Cohaesibacter gelatinilyticus: one gene and its partners. The protein of the gene in region 1 interacts with the protein of each later gene in a pairwise test. Links are inferred from orthologs where the notes say so. Each region holds a gene or a part of one and is shown in the gene's direction. Other genes may lie near its edges. The genes, in order: ileS, rbsB and CRO57_RS22785.

Region 1 (8,286 bases):
TGACCTTATCGTTGCTTTTGGGCAACGTCGCGCCACATATTTCCAACCCCTTATGTCTTTGCCTGGGAGCTCCGGCCAATGGCGTCTGCCCACACGTTTGTCGATTTGAAACAGCCTGTTTTCCCCTTACCTGACTCGGTCCGTGGTGGCGTGGTGGCTATCGGCAATTTTGATGGCATGCATAAAGGGCATCAGGCGGTTCTGGAAGATGCCCTGGTAGAAGCGCGCAAGTTGGGCGTCAAGGCAATCATGCTGACATTTGAACCCCATCCACGCAGTGTTTTTCGCCCCGACAATCCGGTTTTTCGACTGACACCTCATGATGAGAAAGCTTTGCTGGCCGAAGCTTTGGGTTTCGACGGCATGATTTCGCTTCATTTTACCAAAGAGTTTGCCAGCCAATCAGCAGAGTCTTTTATTGAAGATATGTTGATCAAGGCGCTAGACGCCCGTGAAGTCATTTCCGGTTACGACTTTCACTTTGGCAAAGATCGTAAAGGAAGCCCGGATTTTCTGCGTGAGCAGGGACATAAGCACGGCTTTGGCGTCAAGATCGTTGATATGAAGGCTGACCGCACCGGCGATGCTGTTTCCTCCACACGCATTCGTCAAGCCCTGGAAGATGGAGCAACCCATCCGGCCAACCGATTGTTGGGTTATCGCTATTTCTTTACCTCCACCGTTGTTCATGGAGAAAAGAATGGCCGCAAACTGGGGTATCCGACTGCCAATCTGAAACTGGCGGACAATAGTCGTCTTAAAGAAGGTGTCTATGCGGTACGTTTGATGCGATCCAATGGCCAAGTTCACGACGGAGTTGCCAGTTATGGTCGACGTCCGACCTTTGACAATGGCGCTCCAATCTTCGAAGTTCATGTCTTTGATTTTGAAGATGATCTTTATGATGAAAGCGTTCGTGTTGCACTGTATCACTATCTGCGTGGGGAAGAAAAATTCGACAGTCTGGATACGCTGATCCTGCAGATGGATGAAGATAGTGCGCAAGCTAGAGCCATTCTGTCTGATGCGGCAGCTCTTAGTCCTTTGGAAACAACCTTATGGGGTGGGATCTCAAACGATTGAAAATCCATCAAGCCAAATTGTTCAATGGCGTTTTCTCTCATCTGCTCACATTTTTGTTTTCGAAGGTGATTTCCTTTTTTGTCACGGTTTGACTATCCGTAGAGCAACCATTGCTGTTGCTTTCAAGGACTAAACCCATGACTATCGCCAATTCGCCAAAACCCTCCGGCCCTCCCTCTCGTTCTGTGCCTTATCGCTTGCGGAAAAGCTGGCTTTTGGCATTGGCTGGCCTTTTTGTGGCGGGCGGTGGTTTCTTCGCTGCTGGCGGTTTCTCACTCTTCGGACAAAAACTGGAAAGCCGAAATACCGAATTTTACAAAAGCTATGATGGTGCCTGGGATCTGACCTGTGACAAAGCTTCAGGCGAGGCGCAAGCGCGTTGTTATGGCCAGTTGGTCGATGTTTACAGCCCAGACCCGAATTTTCGTGCTGCCATCTTGCATCTGACCTATGAAAAAGAAAGCACGGGATCAAGAATTCCGCAATTGCTGTTCAATCTTGAAGCAGACCTGGATTTTTCCGACGTCAAAGCAACCATTCGCGGTAAGAATGGTGAAGCGAAGATCATGTCTTTGGGGGATTGCAGCGGCAACAGCTGCAAGATCAAAGGACAAGCTGCCGAAATCATTCTAGCCGATTGGCGTGAAGGCGATGCATTGGAGCTGGATTTACCCGAAGCAAGTGGTCGTAGAGTTATCACCTGGCCACTTGATAGCTTCTCTCTGTTGCTGGATGAGCTGACCAAGCAACGAAAAGAACGCAATATATTATAAACGCAATATATTATAAGAGAGGGTAATTTCTCTCTCCCCCTCTCCTTGTTCATCAATCAGGCATTATTTCAAGATCGGGCGCTCTGACCTCGCCCTGATGAGCAATATAACCACCTTCAACAGCAGTTCCCACCTTCATCCCTACTATTGCCAACACCTAATGGTGCCTTGCAGACAGCTTTTGGGACATCACCTGTCTCTTCACTCAACTGATAGCAGGTAATTTTTATCTATTTCCCTTTCTCCAGCTTTTGCCCGCCCATTATCCTTGATACTGGGGTTGCCCTTGGGTTTTTGTTGAATTAATGTCCGCGCAGATATGGCAAGGCCATCCGAAGAGGATGACTGCAAACATGCACACCAAGGCTTATAGGCAAATGACGGGCATCTATCTTCTTGCGCCCCTTCCCGGTTCACAAATTTTACGTCCCGGCGGGTTGATAGGTCGAATTACTGGCCCGGCCTTCGCGTGATCGGCGTCTTTAACGGACGCCCGCGAGGGACCGGGATATAAGGAATTTGATCTGGTGTCTTCAGATCTTTCTTTTCCTAATTCCAATAGATCGCGCTAGAAGTGATCAAGTCTTATAGGTGCCACCAATGTTTCTCCCGATGACACTTGAACGGGATTGAGACAGTCAAGGCGCAAAACTGAACGAAAGATATATCCATGACGGAAAGCCGCGATTATTCCCAAACGCTGTTTTTGCCAAAAACCGATTTCCCCATGCGTGCAGGACTGCCAAAGAATGAGCCCAAAATTCTGGCTCGTTGGGAAGAGCAGAATCTTTATCAATCCTTGCGTGAACGCTCCAAGGGTCGCGAAAAGTATGTGCTGCATGATGGCCCTCCCTACGCCAATGGCCATCTGCATATCGGTCATGCTCTCAACAAGGTTCTGAAAGACATCATTACCCGCTCTTTTCAGATGCGGGGCTACGATTCCAACTATGTCCCTGGCTGGGACTGTCATGGCTTGCCAATCGAATGGAAAATCGAAGAAAAGTACCGTAAGAAGGGCAAGAATAAGGATACCGTTCCAGTCAATGAATTTCGTCAGGAATGTCGTGACTTTGCATCCGAATGGATCGGCATTCAAGCCGGTGAGTTCAAGCGTCTTGGTGTGGTTGGCGATTTCGTCAATCCCTATAAGACCATGACCTTTGATGCAGAAGCACGCATTGCTGGCGAGTTGATGAAATTTGCCATGTCCGGCCAACTCTTCCAGGGCTCCAAGCCGGTCATGTGGTCAATTGTCGAAAAAACCGCTCTGGCTGAAGCCGAAGTGGAATATCAGGATCATACCTCTCACACCATCTGGGTGAAGTTTCCCATCTCTGCCCTTCATGGCACTGTTGCTGAAGATCAGACAGATATGTTGCTTGATGCAGATGTTGTGATCTGGACCACCACCCCTTGGACCATTCCCGGCAACCGTGCAGTTTGTTTCTCCAATGCCATCTCTTATGGCCTGTATGAGATCACGGCCGCTGCTGATGACAATTGGGGCAAAGTTGGTGACAAGCTGGTGCTGGCTGACGCCTTGGCTGAAAGCGTCTTTGCTGCGGCCCGCGTAGAGGGTTATGAGCGCAAGTTCGATGTTGATCCGTCAGTCATCTCGGAATGCGAACACCCGTTCCGCGGTATCGACGGCACCGATGGTTACTTCGACTTTGACGTGCCATTGATTGATGGCGACCATGTGACCGATGATGCCGGTACCGGTTTCGTTCATACCGCTCCGGGCCATGGTGCCGATGACTATGAAGTTTTCGTTGCCAATCGCGAGCGATTTGCAGACTGTGGCACGCCGGAAGTTCCTCATACTGTGGCGGAGGATGGCTCCTATTATCCGCATGTGCCTTTGTTTCAGGGGCAATATATTCTCAATCGCAAAGGCGGCGAAGGCACCACCAATCCTGCTGTTATCGATAAGCTGGTCGAAGTTGGTGCCCTGCTTGCACGAGGCAAGATCAAACACAGCTATCCCCATAGCTGGCGTTCCAAGGCACCACTGATCTTCCGTAATACGCCACAATGGTTCATCGCCATGGATCGCGATATAGATGGCCAGGGTGATACCTTGCGTTGTCGCGCCCTAAAAGCAATTGACGAGACCCGTTTTGTTCCTGACAGCGGCCAAACCCGCCTGCGCTCCATGATCGAAACCCGCCCGGACTGGGTGATTTCTCGTCAACGCGCCTGGGGTGTGCCTATCACCATTTTCATCAAGAAAGATGATCCGGCGGTTGTTCTTCAGGATAGCTCGGTCAATGACCGTATTTTTGACGCTTTCCGTGCTGAAGGCGCTGATGCTTGGTTTGCAGACGGTGCGAAAGAGCGCTTCCTCTCACCTGATTATGATCCGTCTGAATGGGAAAAAATCGACGATATTCTTGATGTCTGGTTTGATTCCGGATCCACCCATGCTTTTTGTCTGGAACAACGCGATGACCTGAAATGGCCAGCCGATCTTTATCTGGAAGGTTCTGACCAGCATCGCGGCTGGTTCCATTCCTCTTTGCTCGAGAGCTGCGGCACTCGTGGCCGTGCACCATATGATGCCGTCTTGACCCATGGTTTCACCATGGCTGAAGATGGCCGCAAGATGTCCAAGTCTCTTGGCAACACGATCGCACCGCAAGATGTGATCAAGCAATATGGTGCGGATATCTTACGTCTGTGGGTGGCCTCTTCCGATTATAGCGACGACCAGCGCATTGGGCCGGAAATTTTGAAAACCAATGCTGATGCCTATCGCAAGCTTCGCAACACCATCCGTTGGATGTTGGGCTCTTTGGCTCATTATGATGGAACAGAAGTAGCTGTCTCTGAAATGCCGGAGCTGGAACGCTTGATGCTGCACCGTCTTTATGAGCTGGATGCGATGGTTCGCTCCGCTTATGACACCTTTGATTTCAAGAAAATCACGTCTGAGCTGAACTATTTCATGGGCATTGAGCTATCGGCCTTCTATTTCGATATTCGTAAGGATGCTCTTTATTGCGATGGTCCAAGCTCCGCACGTCGTAAAGCAGCGCTTTATGTCATCCATGAATTATTCATGCACCTCACTGCCTGGCTTGCTCCTGTCATGCCGTTCACTATGGAAGAGACATGGTTGTCCCGCTTCCCGTCTGACGGAGATTCGGTCCATTTCCGGCAATTCCCTCAAGTTTCATCTGACTGGAAAGATCAGGAACTGGCTGACAAGTGGGCCAAGGTACGTGAACTTCGTCGGGTCGTAACCGGAGCTCTGGAAATCGAACGTCGCGAGAAACGTATTGGTTCCTCTCTTGAGGCCGCGCCGAAGGTTTATGTCACCAATGATGAATTGCTGGGTGCCATGGACGGGATTGATCTTGCTGATCTATCCATCACATCACAGGCGGAGTTGATCAATGCCCCTGCTCCGGAAGGAGCATTCACCCTGGATGATGTTGACGGGGTCGGTGTGATTCCTGCTCTTGCAGAAGGCCAGAAATGCCAACGTTCCTGGAAAATTTTGCCAGAGGTCGGACAGGATAGCGATTATCCTGATCTTTCCTTGCGCGATGCTGCCGCCATGCGTGAGCTGGACACACAATAATAATGCCGCAATTCAAGGTCAGGATTATATAATCCTGACCTTGTTCATTTGTCAGCCTTCCGATCCTTGAGGCTCTTTATCATATCTGGAGTTTGATGTGTCTGTGCGATTGACCGGCTTTATCATTGCAATGGTTGCCTTTGTCAGTGATCAAGCCTTTAAATTCTGGATGCTTTTCGGCTTTGACATTCAATCGCATATGCAGACATTCGGCCCAGTGCGTATCGCTCCTTTTTTCGATCTTGTTCTGGTTTGGAATCGCGGCATTTCCTATGGACTTTTTCAGCAAAACAGTGATTTGGGCCGTTATATTCTTGTCGCCATCGCCATCCTTGCCTCACTTTTCATCAGTGTTTGGATCTGGCGCAATCATGACCGTCTGATTTCAATCGGATTGGGATTGATTCTCGGTGGCGCCCTCGCAAACGGTCTTGACCGTCTTTACTACGGAGCCGTAGTGGATCTGTTTCACTTCTACTGGGGAGAATTTTCCTGGTATGTGTTCAATCTTGCAGATGTATGGATCGTTGCAGGGGCGGCCATACTGATATATGACTCTTTTTTGGGATCTGGTCGCAATGGTGCCGCAAAGCTGTGATCTGTCACCGCAAAGGCTTCGACCATAGTTTGTATTTGCGTATCCGGTGATACTGCCAATCACCATTCAAAGTAAGGCAACATGTCATGAAATCTTCTGTCCGAATTGATTATAAAACCGCATCTCGGTTTGGTCTTGGTGTTGGATTGGCTTTTGGTCTGTCAGCTTGTGCAAATGGTATTGGCGGCACGACCTATGGCACCGGGGTTTCTCAGGAAGAAGCACTGCTTAATGACATTCAAGGCATTGCGGCTGTTTCGTCTGGAGACAAAAATCAGGCGCAAATTGACTATTCATCGCGCCCGGGTCTGGTTGTGCCACCGCAAAGTTCCCAACTTCCCAATCCTCTGAACGCATCGAACACCGGTCGCTTGGTTAATGCGGCAGACTGGCCAAAAGACCCCGACTTGCTTCGCAAGGCTTATCATCAGCGGTTGGAAACGATGAATGATCAGGAGCGGAAGGCTCTGCTTGAGGCAATCCGTCGTATGCCTCCCGAACAACGTGCTTACATCATCAAGAATGATCCGCGCGTGACTTCCTTCACCCAGATTGAGGAGCCAGACTATAGAGAACCTGGCAAACTGAAAGAATATAATCAAAAAGTTCGTGAGAGGTTGGCAGCAATTAATGCAGCCAATGGCAAGTCAGGTGGCAAATATAAACGCAAATATCTGACTCAACCTCCTGAAAAGTATCGTCAACATTCTCCTGAGGTGCAAAGAGAACTCGACAAGGTAGCTGTCGAAGGACCTGAAGAGAAAGAGTCCAAAGGACTATTTTCCAAATTGTGGCCATTCTGATTGTCAGCACGTCACTTTATCGAACCGTTTAAAGCTCGTCCTCTGGCGAGCTTTTTTTCAAATCATACCAGACTTATTCAACCGTGCTTCTTCTTGCCAGAGGGAATCATGTCAAAGTGTTTCTTTCCCTTGGTGAATAAACCAACATTGTCCGCCCTGATCCGACTCGATTTGTTGGCGCAATAATTGTCCAGCTCACAGAGGACTACGGGAATCCACGATGACAGATCAATCATTTCAGGTGTTTCCCTCCCCTTTCTCCGTTAACCAATCAGTAACAAAGTGGCAGATTTCCGGGGTTCTTTGCTGTTTTTGTGTTTTTTGTGCAACAGTTAGGTCAAATGGATCTGGGGGAAACCAGCTAGCAATTGATCCCGCTCCAAAAAGGAGTATTGTCACCCTTGTCGCAAGCAGATGACCCCATCGGACTGACTGGAACGGTCTCTGCGAAAAAGTTCTTTATGACAAGAAGGTCAGAAACAATGAACATCAAGAGCCTTATCCTTGGTTCCGCAGCTGCTCTGGTTGCCGGTGGTGCTGCTCAGGCAGCTGATCTGCCAGTAGCTGAGCCAGTAGATTACGTTAAAGTATGTAACGCTTATGGCGCTGGTTATCACTTCATCCCAGGTACCGATACCTGCCTGAAAGTTTCCGGTTACGTACGTGCTGAATTCCGCTTCAACGAGCGTAAAGGTGGTCATACCAACAATCTTCCAGATAACAATGACCGTGCTGACAACAAAACCAACATCTATGCAAAAGCTTCTTTGGAATTCACTGCTAAAGAAGAGACAGAGTTGGGCACTTTGGTTGCTTACATGCGTCTTGAAGGTGCTACCGACACCGGTACTTCTGGAAGCAACCTGACTGCAAATGACGGTTTCAACAAATACTATCTGTCTATCGGCGGTCTGTATGCTGGTCTGACCGATTCTGCTGCTAACATCACTTCAACCGACGTTGGCATGTATGGTTCCACCATTGGTGACCATGACACCGGCGCTATCGGCTACAACATGGATCTTGGCAATGGCGTAACTGCTACCCTTGCTCTGGAAAACAGCCAGCGTGCTGCTATTGCTGGTCTTGCTGGTGCAACATATGCAGGTCAAACTCTTCCTGATGTAGTAGCTGCTCTGTCTGTTGCTCAGGGTTGGGGTTCTGCTAAAATTGGTGGTGCCATCCACACCATCAATTATGACGGCGTAGCTGTCTCTCAGGACAATGACATCGGCTACTATGTAGGCGCTGGCGTTAGCTTCAACCTGGATATGCTGTCTGCTGGTTCTTCCATCGGCTTCTCCGCTGGTTACGGCAAAGGCGCAATGGGCTTCGTTGGTGGCACCAATGACGCTACCTGGAACGGTACTGACTTCAAGCTGAACTCTGCTTACAAGCTTGGCGTTGCTCTGAAATATGCTTGGGCATCTAACTTCAACA
Region 2 (7,687 bases), on another replicon or contig:
GAAATTGAGGGTGTGGGATGGCATGACGGTGAGGAAGTTGCAGCTTCTTCGCCGTCCGTTGTTTTCACTTCGGGCGGGGCAAGGCTTCCACCGGAGCGAAAATGGTAGGGAAGGCGCAAGGCCTTCTGATCGGGCTCTATCAATTTGAGAGTATCCGATTTGGCGTCGTTGACGAGCCGGGCAAGGACATGCCGGGCAGCCATGCAGCCCATTTGACGAGCATTGGTTTCAATTGTCGCCAGACTGGGGTCAACCATACGTCCGATCTCAATGCCGTCAAAACCGACAATTGATAGGTGCTGCGGCACCTGTCGGCCAAGGCTTTTGGCTTCACGAATAGCGGCAATCGCCAGAAAATCGTTGGAGGCAAATATACCAGTTAGGCCACCGTGGGCGGCCAACAATTCATGAAGCAACAGTGAGAGATCTCCGCTTTGCTCTTCGATCTGAAGCAGAACTGGTTCCGCCATACCAAATGACTGACAACCTTTTTGAAATCCCATGAAACGCTCACGAGAGCGATCAGAACTCTGGAAATTCAAGGCCAAAAAGCCCGTATGGTGATGACCTTCGGCGTGAAGCGCTTGCGCCACCCTGTGAGCTGCGGCGAAGTTATCGATGCCGCTGGCCGGGAAATCCGAAACTGAGCGGTTGAACATCAGACATGCGGGAATGCCGCGATCTCTGATCATGTCGAGTGCTTTGCTTGTCCCGGTGTCATTGACAGTTAAAATGATGCCATCCACCTGTTTGGCAATCAAAAGCCGTGTTACATTCTGCTCTTCTTCTGCGTCATATTTGGAGCATGCCAAAAGCAGTTGATAGCCCTGTTTTTGCACTTCTTCCTGAATGCCCTGAACGGCATCGGCAAAAATCGGATTGGCCAGTGATGGGACAATGCATCCAATGGTGCGTGTGGTGCTGGATTGAAGCGAGCGACCAATATCGCTGAAAACAAAGCCAAGATCTTCAGCTGCAGCAAGGACCTTTTTGCGTGTTTTCTCACTGGTGGAGCCAGTCCCATTGAGTACTCGGCTGACGGTTGCAACACCGCATCCGGCTTTTTGAGCTACATCCTTTATGGTCACTTTGCTCTTCACAAATCTACCTGTCACTCTCGTATTAAATCAGCCAAGGAACAGCATGATGATAATATGGAAACGTTTCCAAAAGCAATAGCAAGAGTAAATGAAGGTTATGTGACGATCAGATTTCAGTCCAAAGACATCGAAAGAATAGTGTGAAAAATCTCCGCTTTGATACCAAAATCTGACCTGGATCGAGTGCTTTTCAGGTCAGGTTTTTCATAGAGAAGTCAAAGATATCAGCTGGTGATTTGATATTCTCAAACGCACTTTTGTTCTGGCGTGGTTGTTGCTTTTTAGAAATGTCGGAGCGCAAATAATCTCATAAAAACGTTTGCGCAAACGTTTTTATGAGATTATAACGGATTTCAGAGAACAGAACTGAGATGGATGTCGTGAAGAAATCTGCTTTGTTAAATTCTGATATTACACGGGTCATTGGCACAATGGGTCATGGTGATGGGTTGGCCATTGCTGATGCCGGATTGCCCATTCCATCTTCAGCCCAGCGTATTGATCTCGCCCTGACCCAAGGCGTTCCAGCTTTTTTGCCAACCTTGTCGGTTATTGGAACGGAATTGTTCGTCGAGAAGGTTTTGCTGGCAAACGAAGTGATCGATGTCAGTCCTGATTTTCATGCAGCGCTTCTTGTCCAAGTCAGGGATCTGTCCGAAAAGCAGGGCAGCGCGATTTCTATCGATTATCAGTCTCATGAAACCTTCAAGACGCGTTTGGCTGATTGCAAGGCCGTGGTCCGCACTGGGGAATGTACCCCTTACGCCAATATCATTCTCTATTCCGGGGTGACCTTCTAGCGATTGGCGAATGGGAGAAAGACAATGACGGCACTTCTGGAACTGGAACAGGTAAGTAAGTCTTTCTCGACGGTGTCTGTGCTCAAGCAGATTGATTTTCGCGTTGATGCAGGCCGGATTGTGGCGCTGGCTGGTGAGAATGGTGCCGGCAAATCCACCATGATGAAACTCATCACCGGCATTTATCCTCGTGATGAAGGTGTGATGAGGCTCGGTGACCGTGAGGTCAATTTCTCCTCTGCCCGACAGGCCATGGATGCCGGGATCGCGATGATCCATCAGGAACTCAATCTTCTACCAGAACTGAGCGTTGGTGAGAATATATTCCTTGGCCGCGAGCCGACTGATGCATTTGGTCGTATCCTCTGGAGTGAGATTGAAAGTCAGTCCCGCCGTTGGTTGGAAGAATTGAAGCTGAGCATTGATCCAAAGGAAAAGCTCGCCAATCTCTCCATCGCGCAGCAGCAGATGGTGGAAATTGCCCGAGCGCTTTCCATGAATGCCGACATCATCATCATGGATGAGCCAACCGATGCACTGACCGATATTGAGACCACGATCCTTTTTGAGATTATGGATCGCTTGCGCCAGAGCGGAAAAGGTTTGGTTTTTATCTCCCACCGCTTGGGAGAGATTTTTCAGATTTGCGATGACATTGCTATTCTGCGTGACGGCCAGATGGTGCATCAGGGACCGGTTGCTGAGATCAGCGAAGATGATTTGATCCGCCATATGGTTGGGCGCGAACTGACGGACCAGTATCCTTACGAAGCATTGCAGCGCGGTGATGTGCGTCTTTCAGTCTCTAATCTGGTTGCCCATAATGTGAAGGGTGTTTCCTTTGAAGCTCATGCTGGTGAGGTTCTTGGCTTTGCCGGTCTGGTCGGAGCAGGGCGAACCGAACTAGCCAAGGCCATTTATGGTGCCAATTCAGTCAAATCCGGAAGCATAGAGATTAACGGCAAGTCCTGTCGTCTGAAATCTCCCCAAGACGGAGTAAAGGCGGGCATCGGCTATGTGACGGAAGATCGAAAGCATGAAGGCTTGATCCAGATGCATGCCCTAAGTGCCAACATGTCTCTGACCGGTCTTTCGCGATTTCTCAATCGCCTTGGTATTCTTGATAAGGCCAGTGAGCGAGAACAGATTGAAAAATATATCAAGGCCTTCTCGGTGAAGACCCATGGCATGGATGCCCAAATTTCACAATTGTCCGGGGGTAATCAGCAAAAGGTCTCCATCGCCAAATCCCTGATGCCACGTCCGGATATTCTTATTCTTGATGAGCCGACACGAGGCGTGGATGTCGGTGCTCGTCGAGAAATCTATACCCTCATCAATACACTCAAGAGTCAAGGTTTGTGCATTTTGCTGATGTCGTCCGACATGCCCGAATTGCTCGGTATGTCAGATCGCATCCTGGTGATGTCCGAAGGCAAGCTGACCGGGGAATTTTCCCGTGACGAAGCCGATCAGGAAAGCATCATGCGCTGCACCGTTGCCGAACATGTCTAGGAACCGATTTCCATGAACCTGAAATCCTTCTTTTTCAATAACATTCCGCTGTTCGGCCTGCTGGTGCTCATGGCATTGGTCGCCATGATCAGCCCCAGTTTCCTGACGGTTGACAATCTTCTGAACATTCTGCGGCAAACGTCCGTCAATGCGATCATCGCAGCTGGCATGACCTTCGTCATTCTGACAGCAGGGATTGATTTGTCCGTTGGCTCAATCTTGGCTTTTGCAGGCGCGATCTGTGCCTCCATGATTGCCATGGATATGCCAATCTTTGCAGCTTTCTCTGCAACCATTGCCATTGGTGCCGTGCTTGGAGCTACACAGGGCAGCATCATCAGCTATTTTGGCGTTCAGCCATTCATCGCAACCTTGGTGGGCATGACGATGTTCCGGGGGGCGACCTTGGTTTATACCAATGGTCGCCCAATTTCGACCGGGGATTTTGATGTTGCCGAGACCTTCTATCAGTTGGGTGGTGGCTATATAGCGGGCATCCCGGTGCCGGTTGTTATGGCCTTTGTGGTTTTTGTGGGTTGCTGGTTCATTCTCAATCACACAGCTATCGGGCGCTATGTCTATGCCATCGGCGGCAATGAGCAAGTGGCCAAGTTGGCCGGTATCAATGTCAACCGCGTCAAGATCATTGTCTATGCATTGTCCGGTGCACTGGCGACTCTCGCCGGGTTGGTTTTGACCGCCCGCCTGGAATCCGCCCAACCAACGGCGGGTCTTGCCTATGAGCTGGATGCCATCGCAGCCGTTGTGCTTGGAGGAACGTCCCTCGCTGGCGGTAAAGGGCGCATCACGGGTACTTTGATCGGTGCGCTCATCATTGGCACGCTCAACAATGCGCTCAATATTCTCGACGTCTCATCCTATTACCAGATGATCGCCAAAGGCGGCGTCATTCTTCTTGCCGTGATGCTGGATCAGCGCGGCAAGGCGGACAGATAAGCAGACCCAATACACTTTTATTCAGACACTATATACAGGGAGTGAAATCATGAAAAAGTTTATCGGTATGGCACTGGCAACCAGCCTGATGCTTGGCACCTCCGTTTCCGCCAAGGCTGAGGAAACACTGGCGCTGGTCATCTCCACCTTGAACAATCCGTTCTTCGTGACCCTCAAGGAAGGCGCTGAAAAGAAAGCGGCTGAGAAGGGTTATAAATTGTTGGTTCTGGATAGCCAGAATGATCCTGCGAAGGAACTGGCCAACGTTGAGGATGTGCTGAACAAGAAGATCTCTCTTATGATGATCAATCCGACAGATTCTGACGCTGTGCGCAGTGCCATCAAGGCAGCGAACCGCAAGAATGTGCCGGTTGTGACCCTCGATCGTGGTGCCAATGGTGGTAAGGTTGCCTCCCATATTGCTTCTGATAATGTTCAGGGCGGCGAGATGGCAGGTAAACTCATCGTTGATATGCTGAAAGGTAAGGGTAAGGTCGTTGAACTACAGGGCGTGCCTGGCACTTCTGCTGCTCGTGATCGCGGCGAAGGTTTCAACAAGGCCGTTGCCATGGCATCTGGTATTGAAGTGGTTGCAAGCCAGGCCGCTGACTTTGACCGCACCAAAGGCCTGAATGTGATGGAAAACATCCTGCAGGCTCAGCCAGAGATCAATGCGGTCTTTGCTCATAATGATGAGATGGCGCTGGGTGCAATCAAGGCGATTGAAGCTGCCAAACGTGACATTTTGGTCGTCGGTTTCGATGGCACCGATGATGCCGTTTCTGCCGTGAATGAAGGTACTCTTCTGGCAACGGTTGCCCAGCAGGCTGCGAAAATCGGTTCCATGGGTGTGGATGTGGCAGAACAAATTCTCAAAGGTGAGAAAGTTGCCGACTATACTCCGGTAGCCTTGAAGGTTATCAAGAAATAAAGGATAGTCCGGCTCCGCAACTTATGAGAGCTGGATTCTTGAATCTGGATCCGGTGCCGATAAGCGCCGGATCATCAACCTCGATCACTGTGGGTGGACATGATAAGTATCAAAGATGTGGCGCGAGCCGCCGGAGTCTCTCCCTCCACCGTGTCTCACGTCATCAACAAGACCCGATTTGTCGCGCCTGAAACCAAGGTAAAGGTTGAAAAGGCCATCGACGAGCTGGGCTACCAGCCAAGCTCTCTGGCCCGTGCTTTGAAGATCAAGAGCACCCGTACAATCGGCATGCTTGTCACCTCCAGTACCAACCCCTTCTTTGCCGAAGTTCTTCGTGGTGTGGAAGAGGGCTGCTACCACAATGATTACAGCCTCATCCTTTGCAATTCCGGCGATCAACATGAGCGTCACATCAGCTATCTCAAGGCTCTGATCCAAAAGCGTATCGACGCGCTCATCGTCATGACGACGTTGGCCGATGAGATTTTTTACGAAAAGCTCGCGGCATTGGACAGTCTGCCAAAGGTTGTTCTGGATTCCGAGCAAACCGGTTTTGCCTGCACCATTGGTGACGATTCCGTTCATGGCGGTGAATTGGCAACCGAGTTTTTGCTCAAGCGCGGCTTTAAGCAGATTGCCTGTTTGACCGGGCCTGCGGGCCATCCTCGTTCGCGCGATCGTCTTCGTGGTTTTCATCGCGCCATGAACGAAGCCAAGGTTGAAGTGAATTCGAGCCTGATTATTGAAAGTGAATTGACCGCTCCTGGTGGTTATGAGGCCATGAGTAAGCTGTTGCAATCAGGTCAGCAGGTTGAAGCTGTCTTTGCTTTCAACGACATGATGGCAATTGGTGCCTATAAAGCTGCGCAGGAACGTGGTTTGGCAATCGGCAAGCATATCTCGATCATAGGCTATGATAATCTCGAATTGTCCAAATATATCACCCCAACGCTGACCACGGTAAACCAGCCAAGCTATGAATTGGGGCTGAAAGCGGCAGGTCTGCTGATCGACCATCTGGAGAATAAAAGCGAGCTCCCAAAAGTCATTGAGATGGAGCCAAGCTTGATTGTTCGTCAGTCTGTTGCAGATAAATTCGAATAAAACCCGATACTCTTACAAATCCAAGGAAGCCTCATGTCCATTTCAGTGTTTGGCAGCATCAATATCGATCTGACTACCTATGCTCAGACACTTCCGGCTCCCGGTGAGACTTTGCTGGCGGACCGTTATGTCCTCGGTCTTGGTGGTAAGGGCTGCAATCAAGCGGCGGCTGTTGCCAAATTGGGCGCTGATCCTGTTCTGGTTGGGCGTGTGGGTGTCGATAGTTTCGGTAAAAGCGCTCTGGAAGAAATTGGCAAGCTTGGCTTGTCCACCTCTCATGTTCATATTGATCAAGACAATAATAGCGGTTTGGCCGTGATCGGCGTTGATGCCAAGGCGGAGAACTCCATTTCCGTGATTGGCGGAGCCAATATGGCGATTGATCAAAGTGATGTCGCTCGAGCCGACGATGTATTCAAGGCTGTCAACATTCTGCTTTTGCAAATGGAAATTCCACTGAAGGCCGCAATGCAGGCTGCTGAGAAGGTACGTACCAATGGCGGATTGGTCGTACTGGATCCAGCTCCAGCCCCAAAGGTTGGATTGTCGGAAGATATTCTCGGACACATCGATATCATCACACCGAATGAGACGGAAACAGAAATCCTGACCGGAATTCGCCCAAGGAATCGTGAAGAAGCGGCGCAAGCCGCTCGCCTGTTGCGAGAGAGAGGCGTTTCAATTGCTATCATCAAGCTGGGTGCAAAGGGGGTCTATTTCCAAAGTAGCCATGAAGAAGCTTTCGTGGAGCCGTTCAAGGTCAGCAGTATCGATAGCGTTGCTGCGGGAGATTGCTTCAATGGCGGTTTGGCCTTCGCGTTGGATGAAGGCATGCCATTGGTTGAGGCTGTTACCTTTGCTTCAGCCTGTGGGGCGCTTTCCACCACAAAGAAAGGGGCATCCGCTTCTGCCCCAACCAGAGAAGAGGTTGAAACACTTCTTAGGTCTTGCATGTTCAATCCGTGAGGTCATCAGGTATAGGATATAGTAGTGCATCACCATTCTTATAATTTTACCTTTTGATAAAATTATAAGAATGGTGATGCTATTGGTAATTAAAAAATTAGTTGTAATATCTGATTGTGCTCTTTTGGGGTTGTTATGGCGAATAAGGATTTTAGCTAAGATTTTTATGATGTAGAGAAATTTTTCTAAATATTATTTTTCAAAATAAGAATATATGAAAAGTATCTCCTAAAATTGATATGATAGGCTCATTCAATCGGCTTGTGTTGAAAATTTGTCCAGCCATATCAAATATCTATTCTGAAGATTATTAT
Region 3 (6,280 bases), on another replicon or contig:
CCTTGCATTCCTTCGATCCATGTCTTGCTTGTTCAACTCACGTGATGAGTGAAGAAGGAGAAGAGTTGGCCGAAGTTAAAGTGCGCTAGGGGGAGATCATGTCTGATACAGACCAAATATCAACTGAGAAAAGGCATAGTGAAGAGGCTGTCTATATCTATGATGCGCCGCTTCGGGTCTGGCACTGGGTCAATGCTTTTGCCATTCTGGTGCTGTGTGTCACCGGCTACTTCATTGGCCAGCCTTTGCCTTCTGTCGCTGGCGAGGCCTATGACCATTACATCATGGGCTATATCCGTTATTTCCATTTTGTTGCTGCCTATGTGGTGATGATCGGCTTCGCTTTCCGTCTCTATTGGGCCTTCATGGGCCTTCATGCCAAACAGATCTTCTTCGTGCCTGTTTGGCGCAAGAGTTGGTGGGCAGAATTGATCCACGAGATCAAGTGGTATGCCATGATGGTGAAGGAGCCGAAGAAATATATCGGCCATAATCCATTGGCAGTGCTGACCATGCATGTTGCCTTCGTCTGGGTTCTGATCTTCATGATCATCACCGGCCTTGCGCTTTATGGTGAGGGCACTGGCATGGGCACCTGGCAATTTGACTGGTTCTCGTCGTGGGTGATCCCGCTCTTCGGACAAAGTCTGGATGTCCATAACTGGCATCGCATTGGTATGTGGGTGATGATCTGCTTCGTCATCACTCATATCTATGTGGCGGTGCGCGAAGACATCATGTCCCGACAGTCCATCATCTCATCGATGATTTCCGGCTGGCGCATGTATAAGGACAGCCGCCCGATGGATGGCAGCGAATAGGCCAGATCCATATAATCAGCATTGCTGATCGGATCTGCGGGGACATGTCCGGTCGGCATAAAGGGCGCTCCAGGCGCCCTTTTTCTATGCTTGTAGTAGAGCTGCAGGACCTCAGGCAATCAGGGCTGGCTAGCCACTTTCCGCCCAGATGGCAGGATTCTTACCGTCTGAATTTCAAAAATGGATAGAAAAAATACATTTTTCTATAAAAATGATAAATTTCCTTCCATTTATCTATTGCCAACTGCGTCAAAATGCCCTTCAATGCCTGCCATCCCATGACCGGGGATTGGAGGACCTGCAACATGACCAGCAAAAGCGTCTTGATTTTGGGGATTGGCAATCTGCTCTGGGCCGATGAAGGTTTTGGCGTTCGTGCCGTTGATGAGTTGAACCGTCTGTATGAATTTGAGGACAATGTTACGCTGTTGGATGGTGGCACGCAGGGCATCTATTTGGTGCAGCATGTGCGCGACGCAGATATTCTGATAGTCTTTGATGCGGTTGATTATGGTCTGCCTGGCGGAACCCTGAAGCGCGTAGAGGGTGATGAGGTGCCGCAATTCCTTGGCGCCAAGAAAATCTCTCTCCACCAGACCGGTTTTCAGGAAGTGTTGGCCATGGCCGATATGATGGACGACAGGCCGGAGCATTTGCTGCTGGTTGGCGTGCAGCCGGTTGAGATTGAAGATTTCGGCGGATCCTTGCGTGATGAGGTCAAAGCCCAGATCGAACCATCCATTGAGGTCGTGCTTGACTATCTTGCCAGTCATCAGATCACAGCCAAGAAGCGCGTCGAGAAACTCCCCGAAGATGTCACGCTGGCTTGCAATGTGATGCTCACCAGCCGTTATGAAGACGAACGCCCGGATGAAGCAGAGGCCTGTCGTGTAGGTGACAGTCGGATCATCGCCGATGATCGCTGGTCTGCACCGGAAGACTTTGATGGCGAGATGCAGGATGCGGTCAAAGGTGCTCATACCCTATCCGTTACACCGGGGGACCGCCTGTAATGTGCATGGGAATCCCAATGAAGGTGCGGGAAGTCGGCTTCGGTTATGCGGTTTGCGATGATCGCGGTGCCGAGCGCATCATCGACACCATGCTGGTGGGCGAAGTGAAACAGGATGACTGGCTGCTTGTTTTCATTGATGCCGCTCGTGAAGTGATAGCCGAAGAAGACGCCCTGAAAATCCGCGATGCCTTGAAGGCGGTGCAATTGGCCATGATTGGCGATGGCAATCTGGATCATCTCTTTGCCGATCTGACCAATGTTGCACCCGCCCAATCAGACAAATGATTCCAGCTTAGGACCAGCAAAATGGACTTTTCTCCCTTAACGACCAGCATCATCGAGCGAGAACAGATCGCCATATTGAACGAAGACAATATGGCTGACTTTCTGGCCGAGAATGGCGACGTGATCCTGATGATCTGTGGCGACCATGAGCGGCTGATGGAAGTCAATGATGCTGCCGTGATCTTGCCCGAACTGGTGAAAGCATCCAATGGATTGCTGACCCCGGCTGTGGTGGAGCGTGGTTTTGAGCGTGATGTGCAGCGCCGCTATCGCTTCAGTTCCTTCCCGTCCTTTGTGTTCTTGCGCGATGGTGGCTATCTCGGCTCCCTCTCCCGTGTGCTGGATTGGTCCGACTATATCACCGAGATCAATGCCATCCTGGCCAAGGAGCCAAGTGAGCCGCCCGCTTTCAAAATTCGTGGCTTCGAGACGCCAGCCAAGATTGAGACTGGCGCGACAAACGGCACGGCCGTTGCACCAAAACCAGAAAAAAGCATGACAGATCGCCTGATCGAAGAAGGAGCAGACAATGTCTAAGGATTTGATCCCCCCCGCTTTTGGCTCACAAGGCCTTGGTTCCGGTTTGGGTGTTGGTTTGGGCAACAGCTCGGCAGCTCTTTCTTCTGGCTTTGGTGTCGGCCCCGGCTCGCAACCGGTCGATGAAGACGGTATGGAGCTGGACTATATGGAAATGCCGCGCGAAATGGCGACTTTTGATCCGCCAATCGCACCGGAGCCAGAAGACACGACCGGCATGATTGCTGGCAAAGCCAAGCTCGAAGAGCTGTTGGTTGCTTTGAACGCCTATAAAGTGGGCGGTGCAAAGGGTAAAGTTGATATTTCCGAATTGACCTCCACTGATCTTGGCCTGATCAATCAGATCCTTGGTGAAGGCGAGGTATCCATCGTCTGCGGCTCCAATATTCAGGCACAAGAATCTGTGCTGGCTGGTGTCTGGCGGGTGTTGACCCACGATGACAATGGCGCCCTGATCCGTGACGAGATCGAGGTTGCCGATTATCCCGCTTGCGTGGAGCAGGCTGTTTTTGCAGAAGCACAGACAAGTGTTGGTGATGTGGATGCACAATTGCCACCGGGAATCTTCAACGCGCCGTCACTGATCTCTGAACTTCAAGACAAGCAAGGCAATTATAAGTCAGGCGATGTGGTGCATAGCATCAATCTCACCCTGTTGCCGCAGACCGAGGAAGATCTGGCCTATCTCGACAATAAACTCGGCAAGGGCAAGGTGGTGATCCTGTCCCGTGGCTATGGCAATTGTCGTGTTTCCTCTACCGGCACGAAGAATATCTGGTGGGTGCAATATTATAACAGCCAGGACGCCATCATCCTCAATTCCATTGAGGTGATCGATGTGCCGGACGTTGTTTGCGCCGCGCAGGAAGATATTGAAGACAGCGCCGAGCGTCTGGAAGAGATCCTTGTTATCTATCGTGATGGCGGAGAGACGCAATGAGCGAGCAGCAACCCGGCCTCAATATGTCTTTTTCCGGCGGCTCCTTTGGCGGTGATCTCTCAAAATTGAGCGATGATAGTGTGCTGGAATGCAAGATCTGCTGGCATGTTTATGATCCCAAACATGGGGATGATGTCTGGCAAATTCCGGCAGGGACCCCCTTCTCTCAGTTGCCTGAGCATTGGGCTTGTCCCAATTGCGATGGTGCACGTGAAGATTTCATGGTGGTGGATCAGGCCTGATGACACAGCAACCAGAGCATAAGGATGAGCTATCGAGCGGAGCCAATATATGCGCCCGAATTGAAGCTCTGTTCGAGACAATCGAACAGGAGCGCATGAAAGATGTGCCCATCCTCAATGATGCTCTGTCTGTTGCAGCCTTTGGATTTGAGACACCCGATGCAGGCGGTGAGCTGAGCACTTATCGTGTGGGCGTGCTGCTGACGCCCTGGTTCATGAATTTGATGCTGCTGCCCTTGCGACCCAGTCAATTGGATGGACAAAGCTTTGGTGAAAAGCAGAGCCATCGCCTTCCCGCTGGCCATTTTGAATTCGTGGTGGGCCGAGAAGAGGAGCTAGGTGCCTTTTTGACCTGCTCTCTCTTCTCCCCTGTGTTCCAGTTTGCTGATCAGGAGACAGCCTGCCAAACCGCAAAAGCGGTGTTGGAAGAAGTTTTGCGGGTGCCGGAAGAACCAACAGAGCAAAGTCAGGCCGAACAGGATATGCAGGCCATTTGGAAGGGTGAATTGCCCGAGCCGGAAACAGAAGAGATTGTTCAACCAGATACGCGGGAACCGGCTCCAGCCAGCCTTAGCCGTCGAGAGGTGCTACGCGGATTGCGCCCTTCTTCCAAAGAGAGCCAAGAGGTGCGGCCATGATCCGCGAAGACCAGCTCTCCATCCGTCTGTCCCCGAATGAGGAAGACAAGAATAACTTGCGCGTTGATATCGTCTCGACGCGAAAAAGCGATTTGGCGCAAATTTTCATCGGCAAAACTCCGATGGAAGCATTGCCGATGATTCCGCGGCTCTATTCCATTTGCGGTATGGCTCATAGCTATGCGGCCATTCAGGCCTGTCAGTCCTTGGATGACAGCAGGTCGTCGGCAATTCATGAGGCTTTGTGTCTCAATGAAATGCTGCGTGAACATGTTTTGCATATCGCCCTGCACTGGACCAAACAGATCGGCACAAAAGCACCACGCGATCAGATGCCTGTGCTGGTGCAGGCCTTTGAAGCGATCTCTCTCAAGCTCTTGGCTTATGCGCAGTTTGATAGTCAGCCCAAGGAAAAGCTGGAAGCAGCCCTCCTTGTTGCCAAGCTGGACCGGATCACTGAGTTGCTGGATGCTCTCTTCTTTGGCCATGCTTTGAAAGGCTGGAAAGATCTGAAAACTTCGCTGGATCTGGTCGTTTGGTGTGGCGATGACAACGGCATCATTGCGCGCATGATCAATCAGAGTATCCGCTCGGACCATCAGGACATAGCCGCAATTGAACCCGCCTTTCTGCCTGATCTGTCCAAGCAAGACTGGCAGCAGCTTTTGCAAAGGAACAAAGGCAGCGCCTTTTGTGATCAGCCGGATTGGCAGGATGCGCCACATGAAACCGGGTCCTTGCAACGACAAAGGCAACATCCCCTGATCAGAGCTTTGATGCCTGCTGGCAAAGCCAATCTTCTGGCGCGCCAGACAGCGAGAATTCTTGATTTGCTGAGCGTCATGGCGCAATTGCGTGATCAACTCAAGGCACTGGATGGTTATAATGCGGCGCCGATATTGCTGCAAAAAAATGGCGCTGGTGTTGGTGTGGTTGAGACAGCACGCGGTCGACTGGTTCATGCCATCGATTTGCAGGATGGATTGATCCGGCATTGGTCCATCCTTGCGCCGACTGAGTGGAATTTTCATCCCAATGGTGCGGCGGCACAAAGCCTGTCCCGCCTCACACCGGGGCCAGGGCTTGAAGAGCAGGCCCGACAGATTATGCTGGCCATTGATCCATGCATTGCGTTCGATCTTTTGGATGCGACGGGATTGGGGAAAGGAGCTAGCTATGCATGAAATGTCCATATGTGAAGGCATTTTGCAGGTGATTGAAGATCAGGCGAAAGCGCAACAATTTGCCCGCGTCAAACGTGTTCGCCTGGAAATCGGACCGCTGGCTGGTGTGGAACTGGAAGCGTTGACTTTTTCATATGACGTGGTGACAAAAAACTCGATCGCGCATGAGTCCAAGCTCGAAGTGATTGAGTTGCCGGTGAATGGCTGGTGCATGCCTTGCGCCAAACAGGTCAGTGTTGCTGCGCGCTACGAACCCTGCCCCGATTGCGGCTCCTATCAGGTGGAGATTACCGGCGGCGATGAATTGCGGATCAAAGATATGGAGGTGGAGTGATGTGTACCGTCTGCGGATGTGCCCATGGTGAAGTGAGCATTGAAGGCAAGGATCCTCATCATGCCTCTCATGGTCATGCACATGATCACAGTCATGATCACGACCATGGCCACCATCATCATAGCCATGATGAACAGGGCGGAGAGACCCATCATTATGGCAAGGGACCAGCCCATGCCCATGCGCCGGGCCTCTCACAAAGTCGGATGATCCAGATCGAGACCGATATCATGGCCAAGAATGATGGCTATGCGCATGCCAATCGGTCTTTGATGCAGAAGAAA

Evidence for each region.
Region 2: the proteins of ileS (region 1) and rbsB interact in binary tests that used the Escherichia coli proteins (3 or more experiments, as listed by UniProt). The link is inferred for Cohaesibacter gelatinilyticus from one-to-one orthologs.
Region 3: the proteins of ileS (region 1) and CRO57_RS22785 interact in binary tests that used the Escherichia coli proteins (3 or more experiments, as listed by UniProt). The link is inferred for Cohaesibacter gelatinilyticus from one-to-one orthologs.

What each region holds. Positions count from the first base shown.
Region 1 is NZ_OBEL01000001.1:279,447-287,732, reverse strand. Bases 2,225-5,645 are described here. They hold ileS (isoleucine--tRNA ligase), read left to right. Parts: upstream 2,225-2,526; coding sequence 2,527-5,445; downstream 5,446-5,645. Other genes in these bases: lspA (signal peptidase II), read left to right, coding at 5,543-5,645. In the rest of the region: CRO57_RS01290 (bifunctional riboflavin kinase/FAD synthetase), read left to right, coding at 79-1,083; CRO57_RS01285 (hypothetical protein), read left to right, coding at 1,221-1,856; more of lspA, read left to right, coding at 5,646-6,043; CRO57_RS01270 (hypothetical protein), read left to right, coding at 6,130-6,846; CRO57_RS01265 (porin), read left to right, coding at 7,329-8,286. UniProt on the Escherichia coli protein: Catalyzes the attachment of isoleucine to tRNA(Ile). As IleRS can inadvertently accommodate and process structurally similar amino acids such as valine, to avoid such errors it has two additional distinct tRNA(Ile)-dependent editing activities.
Region 2 is NZ_OBEL01000004.1:82,557-90,243, forward strand. What follows is about bases 3,541-6,362. They hold rbsB (ribose ABC transporter substrate-binding protein RbsB), read left to right. Parts: upstream 3,541-4,421; coding sequence 4,422-5,303; downstream 5,304-6,362. Other genes in these bases: rbsC (ribose ABC transporter permease), read left to right, coding at 3,541-4,372; CRO57_RS16395 (substrate-binding domain-containing protein), read left to right, coding at 5,403-6,362. Also shown: CRO57_RS16370 (LacI family DNA-binding transcriptional regulator), read right to left, coding at 1-1,088; rbsD (D-ribose pyranase), read left to right, coding at 1,472-1,900; CRO57_RS16380 (sugar ABC transporter ATP-binding protein), read left to right, coding at 1,925-3,415; more of rbsC, read left to right, coding at 3,428-3,540; more of CRO57_RS16395, read left to right, coding at 6,363-6,407; rbsK (ribokinase), read left to right, coding at 6,441-7,373. UniProt on the Escherichia coli protein: Part of the ABC transporter complex RbsABC involved in ribose import. Binds ribose. Also serves as the primary chemoreceptor for chemotaxis.
Region 3 is NZ_OBEL01000008.1:117,125-123,404, reverse strand. Bases 1-2,980 are described here. They hold CRO57_RS22785 (HyaD/HybD family hydrogenase maturation endopeptidase), read left to right. Parts: upstream 1-1,126; coding sequence 1,127-1,834; downstream 1,835-2,980. Other genes in these bases: CRO57_RS22770 (hydrogenase expression/formation protein), read left to right, coding at 2,651-2,980; CRO57_RS22775 (thioredoxin domain-containing protein), read left to right, coding at 2,143-2,658; CRO57_RS22780 (HypC/HybG/HupF family hydrogenase formation chaperone), read left to right, coding at 1,834-2,121; cybH (Ni/Fe-hydrogenase, b-type cytochrome subunit), read left to right, coding at 99-821; CRO57_RS22795 (nickel-dependent hydrogenase large subunit), read left to right, coding at 1-89. Also shown: more of CRO57_RS22770, read left to right, coding at 2,981-3,598; CRO57_RS22765 (rubredoxin), read left to right, coding at 3,595-3,840; [NiFe]-hydrogenase assembly chaperone HybE, read left to right, coding at 3,840-4,478; CRO57_RS22755 (nickel-dependent hydrogenase large subunit), read left to right, coding at 4,475-5,662; hydrogenase maturation nickel metallochaperone HypA, read left to right, coding at 5,655-5,996; hydrogenase nickel incorporation protein HypB, read left to right, coding at 5,996-6,280.